One region of the Serratia sp. TSA_7 genome, then DNA from elsewhere that is predicted to be linked to it. Evidence: riboswitches for the same ligand, from Rfam matches in the RefSeq annotation. Region 1 holds a riboswitch; each other region holds the start of a gene.
The links. A riboswitch is a leader RNA that binds a small molecule or an ion and turns the genes downstream of it on or off. The one in region 1 is predicted to bind thiamine pyrophosphate.
Positions count from the first base shown of each region.

Region 2: it holds a riboswitch for thiamine pyrophosphate, as region 1 does, so the genes downstream of both, thiM (hydroxyethylthiazole kinase) here and thiB (thiamine ABC transporter substrate binding subunit) in region 1, are expected to answer to the same signal.
Region 3: it holds a riboswitch for thiamine pyrophosphate, as region 1 does, so the genes downstream of both, ACUTQW_RS08895 (TenA family protein) here and thiB (thiamine ABC transporter substrate binding subunit) in region 1, are expected to answer to the same signal.

Region 1 covers NZ_JBQZFU010000003.1:392,890-399,050, forward strand. Annotated here, with positions in the region: gene thiP (thiamine/thiamine pyrophosphate ABC transporter permease ThiP) at 1-1,039, opposite strand, end outside; gene thiB (thiamine ABC transporter substrate binding subunit) at 1,015-2,001, opposite strand; TPP riboswitch at 2,057-2,182, opposite strand; gene sgrR (HTH-type transcriptional regulator SgrR) at 2,220-3,881, opposite strand; gene sgrT (glucose uptake inhibitor SgrT) at 3,969-4,184, shown strand; gene ACUTQW_RS14190 (sugar efflux transporter) at 4,568-5,773, shown strand; gene ACUTQW_RS14195 (anion permease) at 5,916-6,161, shown strand, end outside.
Region 2 covers NZ_JBQZFU010000007.1:121,938-128,098, forward strand. Annotated here, with positions in the region: gene srlD (sorbitol-6-phosphate dehydrogenase) at 1-480, shown strand, start outside; gene gutM (transcriptional regulator GutM) at 526-882, shown strand; gene srlR (glucitol operon DNA-binding transcriptional repressor SrlR) at 966-1,739, shown strand; gene gutQ (arabinose-5-phosphate isomerase GutQ) at 1,732-2,703, shown strand; gene ACUTQW_RS19840 (inhibitor of vertebrate lysozyme family protein) at 2,750-3,208, opposite strand; gene thiD (bifunctional hydroxymethylpyrimidine kinase/phosphomethylpyrimidine kinase) at 3,295-4,095, opposite strand; gene thiM (hydroxyethylthiazole kinase) at 4,092-4,886, opposite strand; TPP riboswitch at 4,923-5,014, opposite strand; gene ACUTQW_RS19855 (GNAT family N-acetyltransferase) at 5,083-5,508, shown strand; gene ACUTQW_RS19860 (glycoside hydrolase family 68 protein) at 5,587-6,161, opposite strand, start outside.
Region 3 covers NZ_JBQZFU010000001.1:1,869,519-1,875,679, reverse strand. Annotated here, with positions in the region: gene ACUTQW_RS08905 (ABC transporter permease) at 1-221, opposite strand, end outside; gene ACUTQW_RS08900 (ABC transporter ATP-binding protein) at 218-958, opposite strand; gene ACUTQW_RS08895 (TenA family protein) at 955-1,635, opposite strand; TPP riboswitch at 1,698-1,800, opposite strand; gene ACUTQW_RS08890 (LLM class flavin-dependent oxidoreductase) at 1,960-2,982, shown strand; gene ACUTQW_RS08885 (SDR family NAD(P)-dependent oxidoreductase) at 3,010-3,744, shown strand; gene ACUTQW_RS08880 (GlxA family transcriptional regulator) at 3,822-4,796, shown strand; gene gap (type I glyceraldehyde-3-phosphate dehydrogenase) at 4,877-5,887, shown strand; gene ACUTQW_RS08870 (inositol monophosphatase family protein) at 5,981-6,161, opposite strand, start outside.

The DNA of each region.
Region 1 (6,161 bases):
CCACGCACAACGCGCCGGCACCGAGGGCGATACGCAGTGACGTGAACAGCGCTTGCCACAGCACCTGCTGCTGCAGGACGCTGACCATCGTCTGATTGGCGCCATCGGCAATCACCGCCAGCAGCGGGGGCAGCAGCAGCAGCAGGGCGGCGGCGATCAACAGAAAATCGCCGGCGCGACGCCACAGGCTGTCTTCGGGATTGCGCCAGATGTGGGCCTGGGTGCTGCCGACCGGCAGCGCCTGGCTCAGCCGCTGGCTGAACACTACCAGCCCCAGACAGCAGGCCAGCTGGATCAGCGCCAGCAGGGCGGCGCGGCTGAGATCGTAGTCATAGCTGAGCGCCTGGTAGATCGCCAATTCTATGGTGGTGGCCTGCGGCCCGCCGCCCAGCGACAGCACGGTGGCGAAGCTGGCGAAACAGAGCATGAAGATCAGCGCGCCGCTCGGCAGGATCTGGCGGCGCAATGCCGGCCACTCGACGAAGCGGAACTGTTGCCAGCCGTTCATGCCGAGCTGAGCCGCCAGTTGGCGCTGTTCGACCGGAATGTTTTCCAGCGCCTGCAGCAGCAGGCGGGCGGCCAGCGGCAGATTGAAGAACATATGCGCCAGCAGGATGCCCTGCAGACCATAGGGGGAAAAACTGTAGTTGATGCCGAGCCAGCCGCACAGCGATGCCAGCCAGCCCTGTCGGCCATACACGCTGAGCAGGCCGAATACCGCCACCAATACCGGCAGCACCAGCGTCATGGCGCACAGACGCAGCAGCAACAGCCGGCCGGGGAAGTGGCGGCGGTATAGCGCACGTGCCAGCGCGATGGCGGGCAGCACCGAGATCAGCGCGGACAGCAAAGCCTGCCAGAAGGTAAAGCGGACTACGTGCCACAGGTAGCTGTCCTGCCACAGGCCGCGCCAATCGCTTTCCGGCGCGTGTCGCCATAGCGAGCCCATCGCCAGCGCGGCGACGGCCAGGATCAGGCCGGCGGCCAGCAGCCCCGGCCAGAGCCAGTGCGGGATCAGCGGCTGACGGCGGTTTGCCATGCCCGGATCCAGCTACCGCGTTGTTTGGCGACCTCTTCGGCGCTGTATTGCAGCGCGGTCTGGGGGACGGTCATTTGCTCAAAGCCGGCCGGCAGTTGAGTCTTGATCACCGGGTACATCCAGTTACCGGTTGGGATGGTGTTCTGGAACGCCGGGGTCACCATAAACTGCATGAAGCGCTCCGCCAGTTCAGGCTGCTTGCTGGCCTTGAGTTTGCCTGCCACTTCCACCTGCAGATAATGGCCTTCGCTGAAGTTGGCCGCGGCGTAGCTGTCTTTCTTCTCTTCGATCAGATGATAAGCCGGGGAGGTGGTATAGCTGAGCACCAGATCGCCTTCGCCTTTCAGGAACAGGCCGTAGGCTTCACTCCAGCCTTTGGTGACGGTGACGGTTTTCTTCGCCAGTTTCTGCCAGGCTTCCGGCGCGTTATCGCCAAACACTTTTTGCATCCACAGCAGCAGGCCCAGGCCTGGGGTGCTGGTGCGCGGATCTTCGTAGATCACCTTCCAGTTTTGATCGCCGTTGACCAGTTCCTGCAGGCTTTTTGGTGGGTTCTTCAACTTGTCTTTGTTGTAAACGAAGGCAAAGTAGCCGTAGTCATAAGGCACGAAGGTTTTATCCTGCCAGCCGCCCGGCACGCTCAGTTTGGCGCCGTCAACGCGGCTTGGCGCGAATAAACCGGTTTGTTGCGCGGCCTGCAGCAGGTTGTTGTCCAGCCCCAGTACCACGTCGGCGGTGCTGTTTTTCCCTTCCATGCGCAGGCGGTTAAGCAGCGAAACGCCGTCTTCCAGCGCGACGAATTTCAGCTCGCAGTTGCAGTCCGCTTCGAACGCTTTTTTCACCGCCGGGCCAGGGCCCCAGTCGGCCGCGAAGGAATCATAGGTGTAGACCGTCAACGTGGGCTTGGCAAACGCCGAAGCGGCACACAACAACAGTAATAAGGGCAGGCTTTTTTTGACCACTTTGCACTCCTGAAAGATAAGGGGGCAAAGGTATCTGAGGGCGAGGTGATTAAACCGGGTCGCTATGCTCAAATCCCTCCGCCGGTATTGACCGGATCAGGTTCGACGGGTTTGTTCTCAGCAAAACCTGCACGCCGCGTTTTCATCGCGCCGCCGCCGTTTCGCACCCCGTTGAGACGGCGCTATTGTAGAGATTAACGGGCGCCGGCGAAAGGCGCTTATGCTTCCGGCGGCGCAAACCAGGCGGATTTAAAATCAAACCAGCCAAGGGTGTTCATTCGCACACCGCGCATGCTGCGCTGGCCGTGCAGTTGCAGCCAATGATGAAACAGCGGGTGTAACTGGTGACCCTTGACCAACCGTTGGCAAAAATCCGCCAGCGGCAGGGCATTGGCGCGCCACAGCGCCGCATCTGCGGCGAGATCCTCATTCATGCAGTGCTGCATCAATGGCAACTCATACAGGGTGGCGAACAGCGAGAACTCCAGCGGCAGGTAGAAGTTGGCGCTACCCAGCCACAGATCGCTGGTGGCTTCTCCTTTATGCCAGGCGTCGTAGCTCACCGTCTGCACGTTAAGTCGCACCCCGTGCAATGCCAGCAGCGGTTCAATTGCCTGTTGAATGGCGTGGAATTCCGAGTGTTCACTGTAGTAGGTCAGCGTCAACTCGCTCAGCCCGGCCGGCTTGGGTTGTTGCGCCAGCGCGCGATTGTGATGCCAGCGCGGCAGGATGCCATAGGCCGGTGACCAATAGCGTTGATAAACCGGTCCGGCGTTGCCCAGCAGCGAGATGGGATTAATCAGCTCGCACAGCCAACTGCGAATGGCCGGATCGGCCGCCAAAGGAGAGCGCTGATCGAACAGCAGGAAATAGCAGCCTTCCTCCAGCCGGCTTTCCAGCTCGTTGTTGCCGGTGTCATCCGCCTGCAACTGCACGCCGGAATGCACCAACTCTTCGGTGAGCTCCGGCAACACCCAGATATTCACCTCATCAATCAGTGCCCGATAGCCGAAATAGTCATCGAAGGCGTGAATTTTCATCTGGCTGCGGTGGTTGCGCACCACGCTGTACGGCCCGGTGCCCACAGGATGGCGCGAGAACTCCGGCATGCTTTGCCACTCGCGCGGCAGGATCATGGCAGGCACGCTGCCCAGCAGCCAGGGCAGCCAGTAATCGGGGCTGTGCAGGTGCACGTCAATCACGAAAGGCGTCGGTGAGGTCACGCTCTCGATATGCGAAAACAGCGGTTGAGGGATCAGACGAGTGAGGGAGCTAATCACATCGTCCATTTCCAGCTCGCGGCCGTGATGAAAATGTATCGCCGGGCGCAGATAAAAACGCCAGTGCAAAGGCGTCAGCGGCTGCCAGTGATGCGACAGGTCCGACTCCAGTTCCCCGTTTTCCTCGTTTATCCGCGTCAGGCCGCTGAAAATCTGCCGGGCCAGGTGAATTTCCGAACGGCGCAACGCCGAGCCGGGCAGCAGGTTGTACAGTTGGCGATAGTAGAGCACGCGCAGGATATGTTTACCTTGCCGGAAACTGCGGCCAAGCTGGGACAACAGCATCTGCCGTACCACGTTTTTATCGCCGACCAGTTGCACCAGTTGATCGATGCGGTCTTGCTCCAGCAGCTCTTCTGCCCGCTGCTGCTGCAGGGCCAGGCCGGTATAGTGGAAGGTCAGCCGCGAGCGCTTGCCGCGCCCCGATTCCGCCTGCCAGGTCAGCCACCCTTGCTGTTGCATGGCGCCGAGTAATGAACGCACGTGACGGCGCGAGCAAGTGAGCACTTCGGCCAACTCTTGCAGCGTGGTGTCGGTGGTCTCGCCGTGGCAGCGCTGCCACAGGCGAATGAACTGTTGTTGCAAACGTGAGGTAGACATAAAAGAGGAACACTCCGGCATCAACTCATCAATTTATCTTTCCCCATATTACGCCGATAATTTTCATCAATGAAAGGGGGAGGGCGAATGATGAAGGCTTTCTTGTCAAAACAGTTCTATCAGCGCTACTTCAGCGCGGTGCGCCGCCAGCACGCCGACTGGCTGGGCCTGGTGCCTGAACAGGCGCGCCTGGAGATGCTGGCTCACCTGATCCAGTGGGATCTTAGGCTACGCCCCACCGTTGACCGTGGTGCCGTCGCAGACCCAAAAGCCCGTTATCCCGACGAAGGGAGCAGCCCATAGTGGGCTATGGGCAAGCCCGCCAACACAGAAAACGGGTTTTTGGGGCGCGACCCGAAGGGCTGGGGCCATTTGAGCGCACATCTGTGTTGCGCGCCGCTTATTTGGCCCACCAAACCTCACGACACGCGCCTTGCTGCACGCCCAAATGACCGCCAGCGGCGCTCACGTGCAACGGTGGGGCGTAGCCTCGATATGACGGACAAGCAATACCGCGAGCACCTCTGAGGTTGCGGTAGCAAAAATGTTTCTGAGTAATGGTGTTGTTCACCAGCCAGTGGGGTCATACCCACTGGTTTTTTTATTATTGGTCGCGGTGATGTTCTTGCAATTTTTTCACCGTAGCCTAAGGTTTTGTCTTCCGCTTTAGGGGCAGGGACGAAGATATGAAACGACTGTACTGGTTGCCGCGCCGCTTTAATCCCATCTTTGCCGCATTCCTGCTGGTTGCTTTTCTTTCCGGGATCGCCGGGGCGCTGATGGCACCGACGCTGAGCCTGTTCCTGACCACCGAAGTCAAGGTACGGCCGCTGTGGGTGGGGTTGTTCTACACCGTTAACGCCATTGCCGGCATCGCCGTCAGTTTTCTGCTGGCCAAGCGTTCGGATACGCGCGGTGACCGGCGCACGTTGATCCTGGTGTGCTGCCTGATGGCGGTCGGCAACAGCCTGTTGTTTGCCTTCAACCGCGATTACCTGACGCTGATCACCGCCGGGGTGCTGATGTCGGCGATTGCCAATACTGCCATGCCGCAGATTTTCGCGCTGGCGCGGGAGTATGCCGACAGCTCGGCGCGCGAAGTGGTGATGTTCAGCTCGGTCATGCGTGCGCAGCTGTCGCTGGCGTGGGTGATCGGTCCCCCCCTGGCGTTCACGCTGGCGTTGAACTACGGCTTTACCTGGATGTTTGGGATCGCCGCCGCCACTTTCGCGATCTGTGCCTTGCTGGTGTGGTTTACCTTGCCTTCGGTACCGCGCCCCCCGCCGGCGGAGCAGGGCTATGCGCTGGACGGTGGGCCTTCGGCCCCGATAGCGTCCGCCAGCGCCTGGCGAAACCGCGATGTGCGGTTGTTGTTCATCGCCTCTATGCTGATGTGGACTTGCAACACCCTGTACATCATCGATATGCCGCTGTACATTACCGCCGATCTGGGCCTGCCGGAGAACCTTGCGGGCTTGTTGATGGGCACGGCAGCCGGGCTGGAGATCCCGGCGATGCTGCTGGCCGGTTATTACGTCAAACGTTTCGGCAAGCGCAATATGATGCTGTTTGCCGTGGCGGCCGGCATCCTGTTTTATGCCGGATTGGCGGTGTTTAAATTCAAGCTGGCGCTGATGGTCTTGCAACTGTTCAACGCCATATTCATCGGCATCATCGCCGGTATAGGTATGCTCTATTTCCAGGATCTGATGCCCGGGCGGCCGGGTGCGGCGACGACCTTGTTTACCAACAGCATTTCCACCGGGGTGATCCTGGCCGGCGTGCTGCAAGGCGCGCTGGTGGAAAATCTGGGGCACTATGCGGTTTACTGGCTGGCGACGGCCCTGGCGGTGGTGGCGCTGTGGATCAGTGTTCGGGTACGAGAAGCGTAAACGCTAACGTCATTAACATTGACGCATGTCATTGAGAACATTACGCCAGAACCCCAAGCTATACGGACCCGGAGCGCGATTGCGGCGCTCTTGCCCATCTTGCTGCTGAGATGCCGATCCGTTTAGACCATTTGGGTATGCCATGGACAAACTAACACCGCTCAAACCCGTCCCCTCTCTGTGTGCCGTTGCCGCCGTTTTGCTTATTTGGTTTGTCATCCCGGTTCCTGAAGGGGTTGCGCCCAACGCCTGGCATCTGCTGGCGCTGTTTATCGGCACCATCATCTCCATCATCGGCAAGGCGATGCCGATCGGCGCCGTTTCGGTGGTGGCCATCGCGCTGGTGGCAATCACCGGGGTGACTAATCCCGGCAAGCCGGGTGCGGCG
Region 2 (6,161 bases), on a different contig from region 1:
CTGCTGGGGGATTTTGACCGCTCGTTGCAGGTCAATCTTGTCGGCTATTTTTTGTGCGCCCGCGAGTTTTCCCGCCTGATGATCCGCGACGGCGTAGCCGGGCGTATCATCCAGATCAACTCCAAATCCGGCAAGGTGGGCAGCAAACACAACTCCGGCTACAGCGCGGCCAAGTTCGGCGGCGTGGGGCTGACCCAGTCGTTGGCGCTCGATCTGGCGGAATACGGCATTACCGTGCATTCACTGATGCTCGGCAACCTGCTGAAGTCGCCGATGTTCCAGTCGCTGCTGCCGCAATACGCGCAAAAGCTGGGGATCGAGCCGGATCAGGTCGAAAAATATTACACCGACAAGGTGCCGTTGAAACGCGGCTGCGACTATCAGGACGTGCTGAACACCCTGCTGTTTTACGCCAGCGACAAAGCGTCTTACTGCACCGGCCAGTCGATTAACATCACCGGCGGCCAGGTGATGTTCTGATGTGATCGCCTCCCCCTCCACCCGGAGGGGGATTAAGGAGGCATTATGACTCAAGCATTGGTTATCTTCGCCGTACTGGCCTGGCTGCTGCAAATCGGCCTGGGCGGGTGGCAAATCCGCCATTTCAACCGCGCCTTCGATCGCCTGTGCCGGCAGGGCACCGTCGGCGTCGGGCGCTCCGGCGGCCGTTTTCGACCCCGGGTCGTGCTGGCGCTGGCTTTCGACGCCGAGCGGCGAGTGTGCGGCAGCCTGATGATGCGCGGCCTGACCATCTTCGCCCGGCCGCAGCCACTCACCCATTTGCACGGCCTGCATCAACAGGATTTGCGCCCGGATGTGATCTTCCCCGAGGATCGTGCATGCCGGACTGCACTATCGTTAGCGATTGCCCCTAAATCATGATATTTTCACATTAAAAGACATTACCTTTCATATTGAATTATTCGTTGAAGGGAAATGCTCACCTCTTGTGAACGGGAATCGCGATGAAACCAAAGCAGCGGCAGGCCGCTATCCTTGAATATCTGCAGCGGCATGGCAAAACGGCAGTGGACGCCCTGGCCGAGCATTTTTCCACTACCGGCACCACCATCCGCAAGGATCTCACCCTGCTGGAAGAGGAAGGCGAGGTGATCCGCACTTACGGCGGCGTGGTGCTCAGCCGCGACGACGGCGACCAGCCGATCGACCGTAAAACCCATATCAACAGCGAAAAGAAACGCCAAATCGCTTACGCCGCCATCAAGCTGATTAACGACGGCGACTCGTTGATTTTCGACGCCGGCAGCACGGTGCTGCAAATGGTCCCGCATCTGGCGCAGTTCAATAACATCACGGTGATGACCAATAGCCTGCATATCGTCAACGCGCTGGTGGAGCTGGACAACGACCAAACCATCCTGATGCCCGGCGGCACCTACCGCAAAAAATCGGCCTCGTTCCACGGCAGCCTGGCGGAGTCGGCGTTCCAGAAGTTCAGCTTCGACAAACTGTTTATTGGCGCGGACGGGGTCGATCTCAACGCCGGCGTCACCACCTTTAACGAGGTGCACAACGTCAGCAAGGCGATGTGCGAGGCTGCCAGCCGCATTATCCTGCTGGTGGATTCGTCGAAATTCGGCCGCAAAAGCCCGAACGTGGTGTGCGACCTGAGCGCCGTGGATACGCTGATCACCGATAAAAACATCAATCCGGATTACCTCGCCGCGCTGCAAGCGAAAGGCATCAATATCATTCTGGTAGGAGATTCCGATGAGTAACGCTACTGCCCTGCTGGCCTTTGCCCGCGAAACGCTGGAAATTGAGCTGACCGAAGCGCAGCGCCTGCTGGCGCGCCTGGACGACAATTTCGTCTGCGCCTGCGAACTGCTGTTGAACTGCCGGGGCAAGGCAGTGATTTCCGGCATCGGCAAATCCGGTCATATCGGCAAAAAAATTGCCGCCTCGCTGGCCAGCACCGGCACACCGTCGTTCTTCGTCCACCCTGCGGAAGCGCTGCACGGCGATCTCGGCATGATCGGCGCCGACGACGTGGTGGTGTTTATCTCCTATTCCGGCCGCGCCAAGGAACTGGATTTGATCCTGCCGCTGCTGGCGGAAAATAACATCCCGGTGATCGCCATTACCGGCGGCAAAGAGTCGCCGCTGGCGCTGGCCGCCGCCTGCGTGCTGGACATCAGCGTCGAACGTGAAGCCTGCCCGATGGGGCTGGCGCCCACCTCCAGCGCGGTCAATACGCTGATGATGGGCGACGCGCTGGCGATGGCATTGATGCGCCAACGCGGGTTCAACGCCGAAGACTTTGCCCGCTCCCATCCGGGCGGCAGCCTGGGGGCGCGCCTGTTGAACCGGGTACACCACCTGATGCGCACCGGCGATCGCCTGCCGCAGGTCAGTGAAAACGCCAACGTGATGGAAGCGATGCTCGAACTGAGCCGCACCGGGCTGGGGTTGGTACCGGTGTGCGATGCGCAGCAAAAAGTGGTGGGGGTGTTTACCGACGGCGACCTGCGCCGCTGGCTGGTAAAAGGCCATAGCCTGCAGGATGCGTTGGGCCAGGCGATTACCCGCCCCGGCTACCGTTTGCCGGAACAGTGGCGCGCCGGAGAAGCGCTGGAGGCATTGCACGAACAGCACATCAGCGCCGCGCCGGTGGTCAATCTGGATGGCGTGCTGGTGGGCGCGATCAACCTGCACGATCTGCATCAGGCCGGCATCGGCTGAGTGCGTGGCCTCAGGGCGCAGGCAATGAACTGCGCCCCAGGTCGTTTTATTTCCAGTCGGGATTGCTCTCGAACTGTTTTTTCAGCAGCGCCTTCATGTCTTCGTTCGGCTTGCCCAGCCATTGGTACTTGGCGTATTTCTTTGGATGATCGATCGCTTCCGGTTTGTTGGCGACCTCTACCCGCACGCCCCAGGCCTGGGATTTGTCTTCTTTAAACGCCACAATCAAAAAGTTGTTGGCGCAATCGTGCGGCTTGCACAGATTACCCACCAGGTAGTTCTGCCCCTTCCAGCTCAGGCTTTGCGCCGGAGTGGAAGTGCCCATCCCCTTGCGCGCCCAGCCCGGCAGGCGAGCCTGCCCCTTCACCATGTTCTGCCAGCTGGTTTGATAACCCGGCTGCTGGATCACGTCCGAGGTGGTGACAATCTGCTGGGCAACGCTGCCCGCACTGAGGCTGAGTAACGCGCCGAAGATGGCGCAGCGAAGTGCGTTTTGTCCTGTCATGGCCTTCTCCCTTGGTTAAATCCGCTCGTACCCGGCAAACGCCGGGCATGGATCCAGTCTGACCACAACAACGGCAAAAAGTTGAATCACCACCACGCGTGAAAATGATGCACCGGCCCGATGCCGTGCCCCACTTCCAGGGTATCTGCCTGCTGCAACGCCTTTTGCAGATAGTCCTTGGCGGCGGCGACCGTGCCGGCCCAGTCTTCATGGCGCGGGCGCAGCGCAGCCAGCGCGGCGGAGAGCGTGCAGCCGGTGCCGTGCGTATGACGAGTCGCTACGCGCGGTGCAGTGAAGCGCAGTTCCTGCTCTGCGCTGAACAACCAGTCCGGGCTTTCGTTTTCGCTGAGGTGGCCGCCCTTCATCAGCACCGCCTGGCACCCCATGGCCAGCAACGCCCGGCCCTGTTCGCGCATCTGGTGCTCATTTTCCGCCGGGGCGCACGCCAACAGAGCCGCCGCCTCCGGCAGGTTCGGCGTGATGATCGACACCTGCGGCAGCAGTTCGCGGCGGATAGACTCTACCGCCTCCGGCGCCAGCAAGGGATCGCCGCTTTTCGCCAGCATCACCGTGTCCAGCACCACGAACGGCGGCCGGTAATGCCGCAGGCGTTCGGCCACCGCCTGCACGATATCGGCGTTGGCCAGCATGCCGATCTTGGCGCTGTCGATGCGCACGTCGCTGAATACCGAATCCAACTGGGCGGCGACGAACGCCGGATCGATGTTATATACCGACTGCACGCCACGGGTATTTTGCGCCACCAGCGCGGTGATCACGGAAGTGCCGTAAGCCCCCAAGGCAGAAAAGGCTTTCAGATCGGCCTGGATGCCGGCGCCGCCGCTCGGATCGGTGCCGGCGATGGTCAAAGCGTTAATCCGTTTCATTGCAGCTCCTCCGCACGCAGTTGATACAGGGCGTCGAGGAACGCCGGGGTAAAGCTGCCCGGCCCCGCAGCCCGGTGCGTGGCCCGCTCGCCGCAAAGCGACATCACCCGGCAAGCGGTCGCGACGTTGTCCAGCCGATCGCCCGGCAGGCTGCAAAATGCCGCCACCACCGCCGAAAGCGCGCAACCTGTGCCCACCACCCGCGTCATCAGCGCATCGCCACCGGCGACCGCCCAGTCGCGCCGGCCATCGGTGATGTAATCCACCACGCCGGTTACCGCCACCACCGCGCCGCTGAGCTGCGCCAGTTCTCGTGCCGCCGGCAAAGCCGCCAGCGAGTCGTCGGTGCTGTCTACGCCGCGCCCGGCGCTCTGCCGGCCGCTCAGCGCCATAATTTCAGACGCGTTGCCCCGGATCGCCGCCGGCTTCTCGCCCAGCAAACGACGGGCAAAGGCGGTGCGGTACGCCAACCCGCCTACCGCCACCGGATCCAGCGTCCAGGGCGTTCCCGCCAAATTGGCGGCTTCTACCGCCGCCAGCATGGATTCGGCGCGCGAGGCATTGAGAGTACCGATATTGATTAACAGGGCACTCGCCATCTGGCTGAACTGCGCCGCTTCGGTCGGTTCCACCACCATCGCCGGGGAAGCGCCAAGCGCCAGCAATACGTTAGCCGTCAGCTCCTGCACCACTTCGTTGGTCAGGCAGTGAATCAGCGGGGGCTGTTGTTTGAATTGGGTCAGACAGGCCGCGGCGCGGGCGCCGGGTAAAGCATCAGGTCGAGCGAACATATTCCTCCCAACCGGCGTTCAAGAAGGCAGGTACCGGTTGGGGCACCGAGACTTCCCTACGCTGGCATAATCCAGATCAGGTAATACGGGTAAAATCTCAGCCCCTTGGGGCACCCCGAGTCAAGGAGGCCATTATTGGGGTTGCTGCCGGTGAGGTCAATCGCGCTATAGTGTCAAAAAATAAAAAGGAGCTGCCATGCAAATAAGACCCTACCGAGAAGCCGATCGTCCGTTCTTGCGCACCCTTTATCTGGCTGCGCGCAAGGCGGCGTTCACCTGGCGCGATACCGAAGATTACCGGCTGGAGGATTTCGACCGCTCGACGCTGGGCGAGGATATCTGGGTGGCGGAAGATCAGGGAAAACTGCTGGGATTCGTGTCGATTTATCGCCAGGATAACTTTATTCACAACCTGTATGTCGATCCTCACTTGCCGCCACGCGGCGTCGGCACGGCCCTGCTGCAAGCGGCGGAACGAACCTTTACCGCCATCGGCTCGCTGAAATGCCTGGTGAAAAACGAGAAGGCGCTGGCGTTTTACCATAAGCATGGCTGGCAAAAGATAACCACCGGCAACGACGGCGGCGAAGAATACTACCTGCTGCACTCGCCTAAAAAATAGCCTCATCCGCTGTGAGCCAAACCTGAAAAGGCCTGACATCGTCAGGCCTCTGGAGCGGCTCAGGCTACAAGCCGCAGGTTACCCTTGCAAAACGATATCCTGCATTGCAGGGATATAACCGTAATCATAGACCTCGCGTACAAAGGAACGGTCGCCTTCCAGCACAATCCGTACCGTTGGCGCCTCAGTTCCGCCGATACGGTAATCCTCGCCGACGGTCGGCACGCTGTCGATAAACGACGTCACCAAACCATTCGGCATCACGCAATGCGAATACGTCTGGAAAGGCTGTTCCGGCGGGTTACCCAGTACCAGACCTGAGGCGTTCATCGGCGTGTAAGGCCCGGTCAGACGATCGCTGACGAAACCGTACACCCCATCCGGCCCGGTCAGACCTTCGGCATAGGTGAATTTATGGCTGATGGTGAACAGGTAATACTTGCCGTCCTGGAACACATAGTGCGGACGTTCGGTCTGATCGTTGACACCCACCGCCGTGACCAGCGGCGGCAAAATCTCCCACTCTTCACCGCTGTGATCCTTCGCCACCGCCAGGCCGATGCAGCCCACCTGGAAACGTGCGCCGCCCACCGCTTCATGGCCCGGCGGCACCAGCCCCAACTCATCCGGGCCAACCACATGCGAACCGCGAT
Region 3 (6,161 bases), on a different contig from region 1:
CCAATCCCCAGCCCGCAGGCAATCTCCGAGGCGGTGATCAGCGTGTGATAAGCAAGATAGGCGCGCCCGCTCCACAGCGCCTGCGCCACCGCAGAGGGGGAAGGCAGCAAAAAGGCGGGAATATCGCCCAACGTGATGAGCCACCACAGCAGCAGTAAACCGGCGAACACCGTCAGGCTGCGGCGCACCCGCGACAGGCGGTTTTCAACCCGTAGCTTCATTCGGCGGCCCTCATCAGTTGCTGCAACAGCTCGCCCTGGCTTTTCAGCAGATGGGGATCGTCCGGCGCGCGCGGCGGCAGGCCGCTGATGACGTGCGTATCGTCAATGCCGGCAGGGTAGCGGGAGAGCACCAGCAGGCGATGGCTCAGGCGGCAGGCCTCCATCGGATCATGGGTAATCAGCAGCACGGTATGCTGCGCCAACAGCTCGGCCGCCAGGGTTTGGATCATGGCGCGGGTGATGGCGTCCAGCGCCGAAAAGGGTTCGTCCATCAGCACAATCGGCTGGCGTTCATACAGCGTGCGCGCGATGGCGGCGCGCTGGCGCATGCCGCCGGACAACGCCGAGGGCAGGGCTTTGGCGTAACCGCTCAGCCCCACGCGCTCGAGCAGATGCCCGGCCCATTCCCGGTCGGTTTTTTCACCGCGCAGCCGCGCACCGAGGCTGATGTTTTCGGCGACGGTCAGCCACGGATAGAGCAGGTCCTTTTGCCCCATATAGGCGATGCGGCCGGCTATCGGCAGGCCATCGCTGCCGGTCACTTCGCCGGCGGTGGGCCGCATCAGCCCGGCGATAATCTTCAGCAGGCTGGTTTTGCCCGCGCCGCTGGCGCCGAGCAGGGCGACAACGCTGCCGCCGGCGATATCAAAACTCAGCCGATCGAAAATCACCTGCCGGCCAAAACGCAGGCTGAGATCCCGCACCTGAATGCCGGGCGGCGCGATGCGGTCACTCATGAGGCGTTCAACCCCATCTGCCAGAAGGCGGACTCCAGCCGGGTGGCGGTGGTGAAAATCCCCGCAAGCTCGGCAAAGCGGCTTTCTGCGCCACGCTGCCGGCCCACGCTCTCCAGCAGGTCGAGGGCCGCCTGCACGCCGGCCAGATAGTTTTTATCGCCATAGTTGCGGATCCACGAGGCGTAAGGATTGCCTTCCATCACCGTCGCCGGGTCGTCAAGCAGGCGCAAGCCAATCTCGGCATAGCCTGCGACGCAGGGCATCAGCGCCGCCAGCAGATCCAGCGCATCGCCGGAGTGGCCGATATCGAGCACATAGCGGGTGTAGTTCAGGGTTTCCGCCACCTCGGGTTCGGCGGCAATCTCGGGTTCGCCCAGCCCCCAACCGGCGCAGTAAGCCAGATGCAAAGGCAGTTCGGCGACGATGGCATTGAGCGAAGCAGTGGCCGCGCGCATCTCCGGCAGCGTGCGCAGCTTGCTCACCAGCAGGGCGTAAGCGCGGGCGAAGTGGATCAGGAACAGATAATCCTGGGTCAGATAGCGGCGGAACGCGGATTCAGGCAGCGTGCCGGCGGCCAGTTGCCGAATAAAAGGATGAGCAACGTAGTCCTGCCAGTCCGGGCCTGCCTGTTGGCGCAGCCGGCCGTAAAGACCGTTATCGAAAAGGGGAGTAAACATGGGACCTCCAAAAGTGAGTGGAGATCCGGGCGCGCTGAGGTATGAACAGGCAATGACCGAGGGAGTGATTGCCGACCCGTCCCTTCGCTGGCATGACCCAGATCAGGTTCAAAGGGTTCGGCTTGCGCCATCTCAGCCCGTAACAGGACACCCCTCGGAGGAGCCTGTTATACGATATTTGCTTTTTGATTACAATGCTCGGACGAGGGGGAACGACGGGAGCGGCAATCGGTTCGTTTAGTGCGGTTCGCGACGATTTCTCTGGCACCGGCGGCGGCATTTTTGCACTGTAATCCGGTAATGTTGACTCTGAGGAACACTCCCATGAAGAAGATCGGTTTTCTCTCTTTTGGTCACTGGACGCCTTCGGCACAGTCCGGCACCCGTTCGGCGGCGGATGCGCTGCTGCAATCCATCGATCTTGCGGTCGCCGCAGAGGAGCTCGGGGCGGATGGCGCCTATTTCCGCGTGCATCACTTCGCCCGCCAGCTCAGTTCCCCGTTCCCGCTGCTGGCCGCCGTCGGCGCCAAAACCCAGCGCATAGAGATCGGCACCGGCGTGATCGATATGCGCTATGAAAACCCGCTTTATATGGTGGAAGACGCCGGAGCCGCCGATCTGATTTCAGGCGGACGGCTGCAACTCGGCATCAGCCGCGGTTCGCCCGAGCAGGTTATCGAAGGCTGGCGCTATTTTGGCTATACGCCCGCAGAAGGCGAGACCGAGGCCGATATGGCCCGTCGCCACACCGAGGTGTTGCTCGACGCGCTGCGCGGTGAGGGCTTTGCCGAGCCGAACCCGCAGCCGATGTTCCCCAATCCACCGGGGCTGCTGCGCATCGAACCTTTTTCCGCCGGCCTGCGCGATCGCATCTGGTGGGGGGCCAGCTCCAACGCCACGGCGGTGTGGGCGGCAAAACTGGGGATGAACCTGCAAAGCTCGACGCTGAAAAACGACGAAACCGGCGAGCCCTTCCACATTCAGCAGGCCAAGCAGATCCGCGCTTACCGCGCCGCCTGGAAAGAGGCGGGCCACCCGCGTGAACCGCGCGTGTCGGTAAGCCGCAGCATCTTTGCGCTGTTGAACCAGCAGGACCGCAGCTACTTCGGCGGCAGCGGCAAGGAAGGCGATCAGGTCGGGTATATCGACCAGCAAACCCGGGCGATTTTTGGCCGCAGCTACGCCGCCGAACCGGAAGAACTGATCAAACAGCTGGCGCAGGACGAAGCCATTGCCGAGGCGGACACCTTGCTGTTAACCGTGCCTAACCAGTTGGGCGTCGATTACAACGCGCACGTGATTGAGTCGATCCTCACCCATGTCGCTCCGGCGCTGGGCTGGCGTTGATGTCTCAACAATAAAAGGAAGCTGGCCATGTCTCGTATTTTCATTACCGGCTCGGCGGACGGGCTGGGGCGCGCGGCAGCGGAAACCTTGCTGGGCGAAGGGCATCAGGTGATCGTTCACGCGCGCGAGCCAGGCCGGCTTCACGGCGTGCGCGATTTGCTGGACCGCGGCGCGCTGGCGGTCACCGGCGATTTGTCTGATCTGCAGCAGACCCGAGAGGTGGCCGAACAGGTGAACCGCATCGGGCGTCCGGATGCGGTCATTCACAATGCCGGTGTCTTCACCGGGCCGCAGGTGTTGGCGGTCAACGTGATTGCGCCTTATCTGCTGACGGCGCTTATCGCTCGCCCGTCGCGTTTGGTGTATTTGAGCAGCAGCATGCATTTTGACGGCCGCGCCGCGTTGGAAAAGGTGGACTGGCGCGGGCACGCGGCCGTCTCCTATTCGGACAGCAAACTGTGGGTGACGGCGCTCGCCGCCGCCGTAGCCCGGCGTTGGCCGGGCGTGGTCAGTAGCGCGGTCGATCCCGGCTGGGTGCCGACCAAAATGGGCGGCGAAAATGCGCCCGGCGATCTGCGCCTGGGGCACCTGACGCAAGAGTGGCTGGTCACCAGCGAAGATGCGCAGGCCGGCGTTTCCGGCGGTTATTGGCATCACCAGCGCCGTCTGGAGCCGCATGCCGCCGCGGGCGATCCGGCTTTTCAGGATGCGCTGTTGGCGGAACTCGAACGCGTTACCGGCGTTGCGCTGGCGATATCCTGAGCGGAAAATCGGTGGCGGCCAGGGTGGCATGAAATGCGCGTTATTGACTTATTTTGCTCAAATTGTATTTTAAAGCCATGCATACATTCCTGATTATCGTCCCCGAAGGGGGCATGCTGTTTGAGTCGGCGGGTATCGCCGATATCCTGATGCAAGCCAACCGCTTGAGGCCCAACGACGCTCCGCTCTATCGGATTGAGGTCGCCACCACGCAATCTCATCGGGTGGTGCATGGGTCATCAGGATTGAATTTGCTGGCCGATCACCGCCTTGCCGATCTCGACCCTGAACAGGAACGTGACACTGTCATTGTCACCGGAAAGGGGGCGACCGAGGAAGAAGGCGCGTTTGTCGCAGGCTGGCTGCGTCGCGCCGCCCCCAACGCACGCCGTATCGCTTCCGTTTGCGGTGGGGCCCTGCTGCTTGCCGAGGCCGGTTTGCTCGAAGGGCGCCGGGCGACGACGCACTGGCGCTTGTTGGATACCCTGCAATCTCGTTTCCCGAAGGTGAAGGTCGAAAACGGGCCGATCTACGTTCAGGACGGGCCCGTCTGGACCTCCGGCGGCGTCAGCTCCGGTTTCGATCTCACTCTGGCGCTGGTGGAAGACGATTACGGTTTTATTCAGGCACGCGAAGTGGCGCAAGATCTGGTGATGTTTCTTCGTCGCCCCGGCGGGCAGTTGCAGTTCAGCCGCTATCCGTTGAATCAGGCCAAAACGCCTGGCCCGATCCGCGATCTCCAGTCCTGGATCCTGGAAAACCTGGACGGCGATCTTTCCGTTGAGAAACTGGCCGAAAGGGTCGCCATGAGCCCGCGAAACTTTACGCGCGTCTTCACCCGCGAGACCGGCATCTCTCCCGCCAAATTCGTCGAAGAAGGGCGCTTGCATACCGCCCGGCAGCGCCTGGAGCAGAGTGCGGAAGGCATCGAGCATATCGCCGTGACCACCGGCTTCGGCAATGGCCTCAACCTGCGGCGCGTGTTCGAAAGAAACCTGCAACTGACGCCTACCGAGTACCGCGATCGTTTCCATTCGCGCAATTTGGCGTAAATTGATCTATAAACGTCATTTGCGCCATGTGTCTCTCCCGGCTAGATTGGCAGGCAGAGACAATAACGAAGGGGTAGATCATGGTCAAAGTAGGCATTAACGGTTTCGGCAGAATCGGGCGCAATGTTTTACGTGCGGCATTAGGGCGCAGTGACTTTCAGGTTGTCGCGATCAACGATTTGACCGACAGCAAAACTCTGGCGCATCTGCTGAAATACGACTCGCTGTCAGGCACCTTGGCCGCCAGCGTCGAGGCCGGTGAAAACCAGCTGCAGCTGGATGGCCGGCCGATTCATGTTTTCTCTGAAAGAGATCCTGGCGCAATCCCGTGGAACAGCGTCGGCGTCGACATCGTGATCGAAGCGACGGGCTTTTTTACCGACAAAAGCCAGGCCGAGGTGCACATCACGAAAGGCGGTGCCAAGCGCGTTATCATCTCGGCGCCGGCCAAGAACGACGACATCACCATAGTGATGGGCGTTAACCATCAGGATTACGATCCGGCCAGGCATCGGGTGGTCAGTAACGGCAGTTGCACCACCAACGGGCTGGCGCCTGCCGCGCAGGTGCTGCATCAGACCTTCGGCATTGAATACGGCCTGATGAACACCACCCACGCCTACACCAATAGCCAGGCACTGCACGATCAGCCGGAAAAAGATTTACGTGGCGCGCGCGCTGCCGCTCAGTCGATTGTGCCTTACTCCAGCGGCGCGGCCAAAGCGCTCGGCAAGGTGATCCCGGAGCTGGATGGCCGCCTGACCGGCTACTCGCTGCGGGTGCCGGTCCCGGTGGTGTCTATCGTTGATTTAACGGTGACCTTGAAACGCGAAGCGACGAGCGAAGAAATCAACGCCGCCTTCCGCCAGGCGGCGGAGTCGGGGCCGCTCAAGGGGATCCTTGGCTACAGCGATGAACCTTTGGTGTCGAGCGATTATAAAGGCGATCCGCGTTCGTCCATTATCGACGGGCTGTCTACCTTGGTTATCGGCGGCAAGCTGGTCAAGATCCTGGCCTGGTATGACAACGAATGGGGTTTCTCCAACCGCCTGGTCGATCTCGCGTTGCTGATGGAAAAACGCGGGTTGTAGTCGGTTACCCGAGCAGGGGCGCTGCATGCTGCGCCTGCGATGCCAGACGCCAGAAAATCGTCCCCTCAGGGGACGATTTTTTTCAGCGCAGTATCATAACCGCGCGATACGCATTAACTCGTCTTTGGCCCCAGGGGCCACCGCCAGCACCGGCGCGCCGCGCAACAGCTGTTCCCCTTGAGCGTTAAACGGATGCGTCCAGCCGCCGGCTTCGTTCACCAGGCAATAACCCGCCAGACAGTCCCAGGCGTGCATATAAGGTTCGTAATAACCG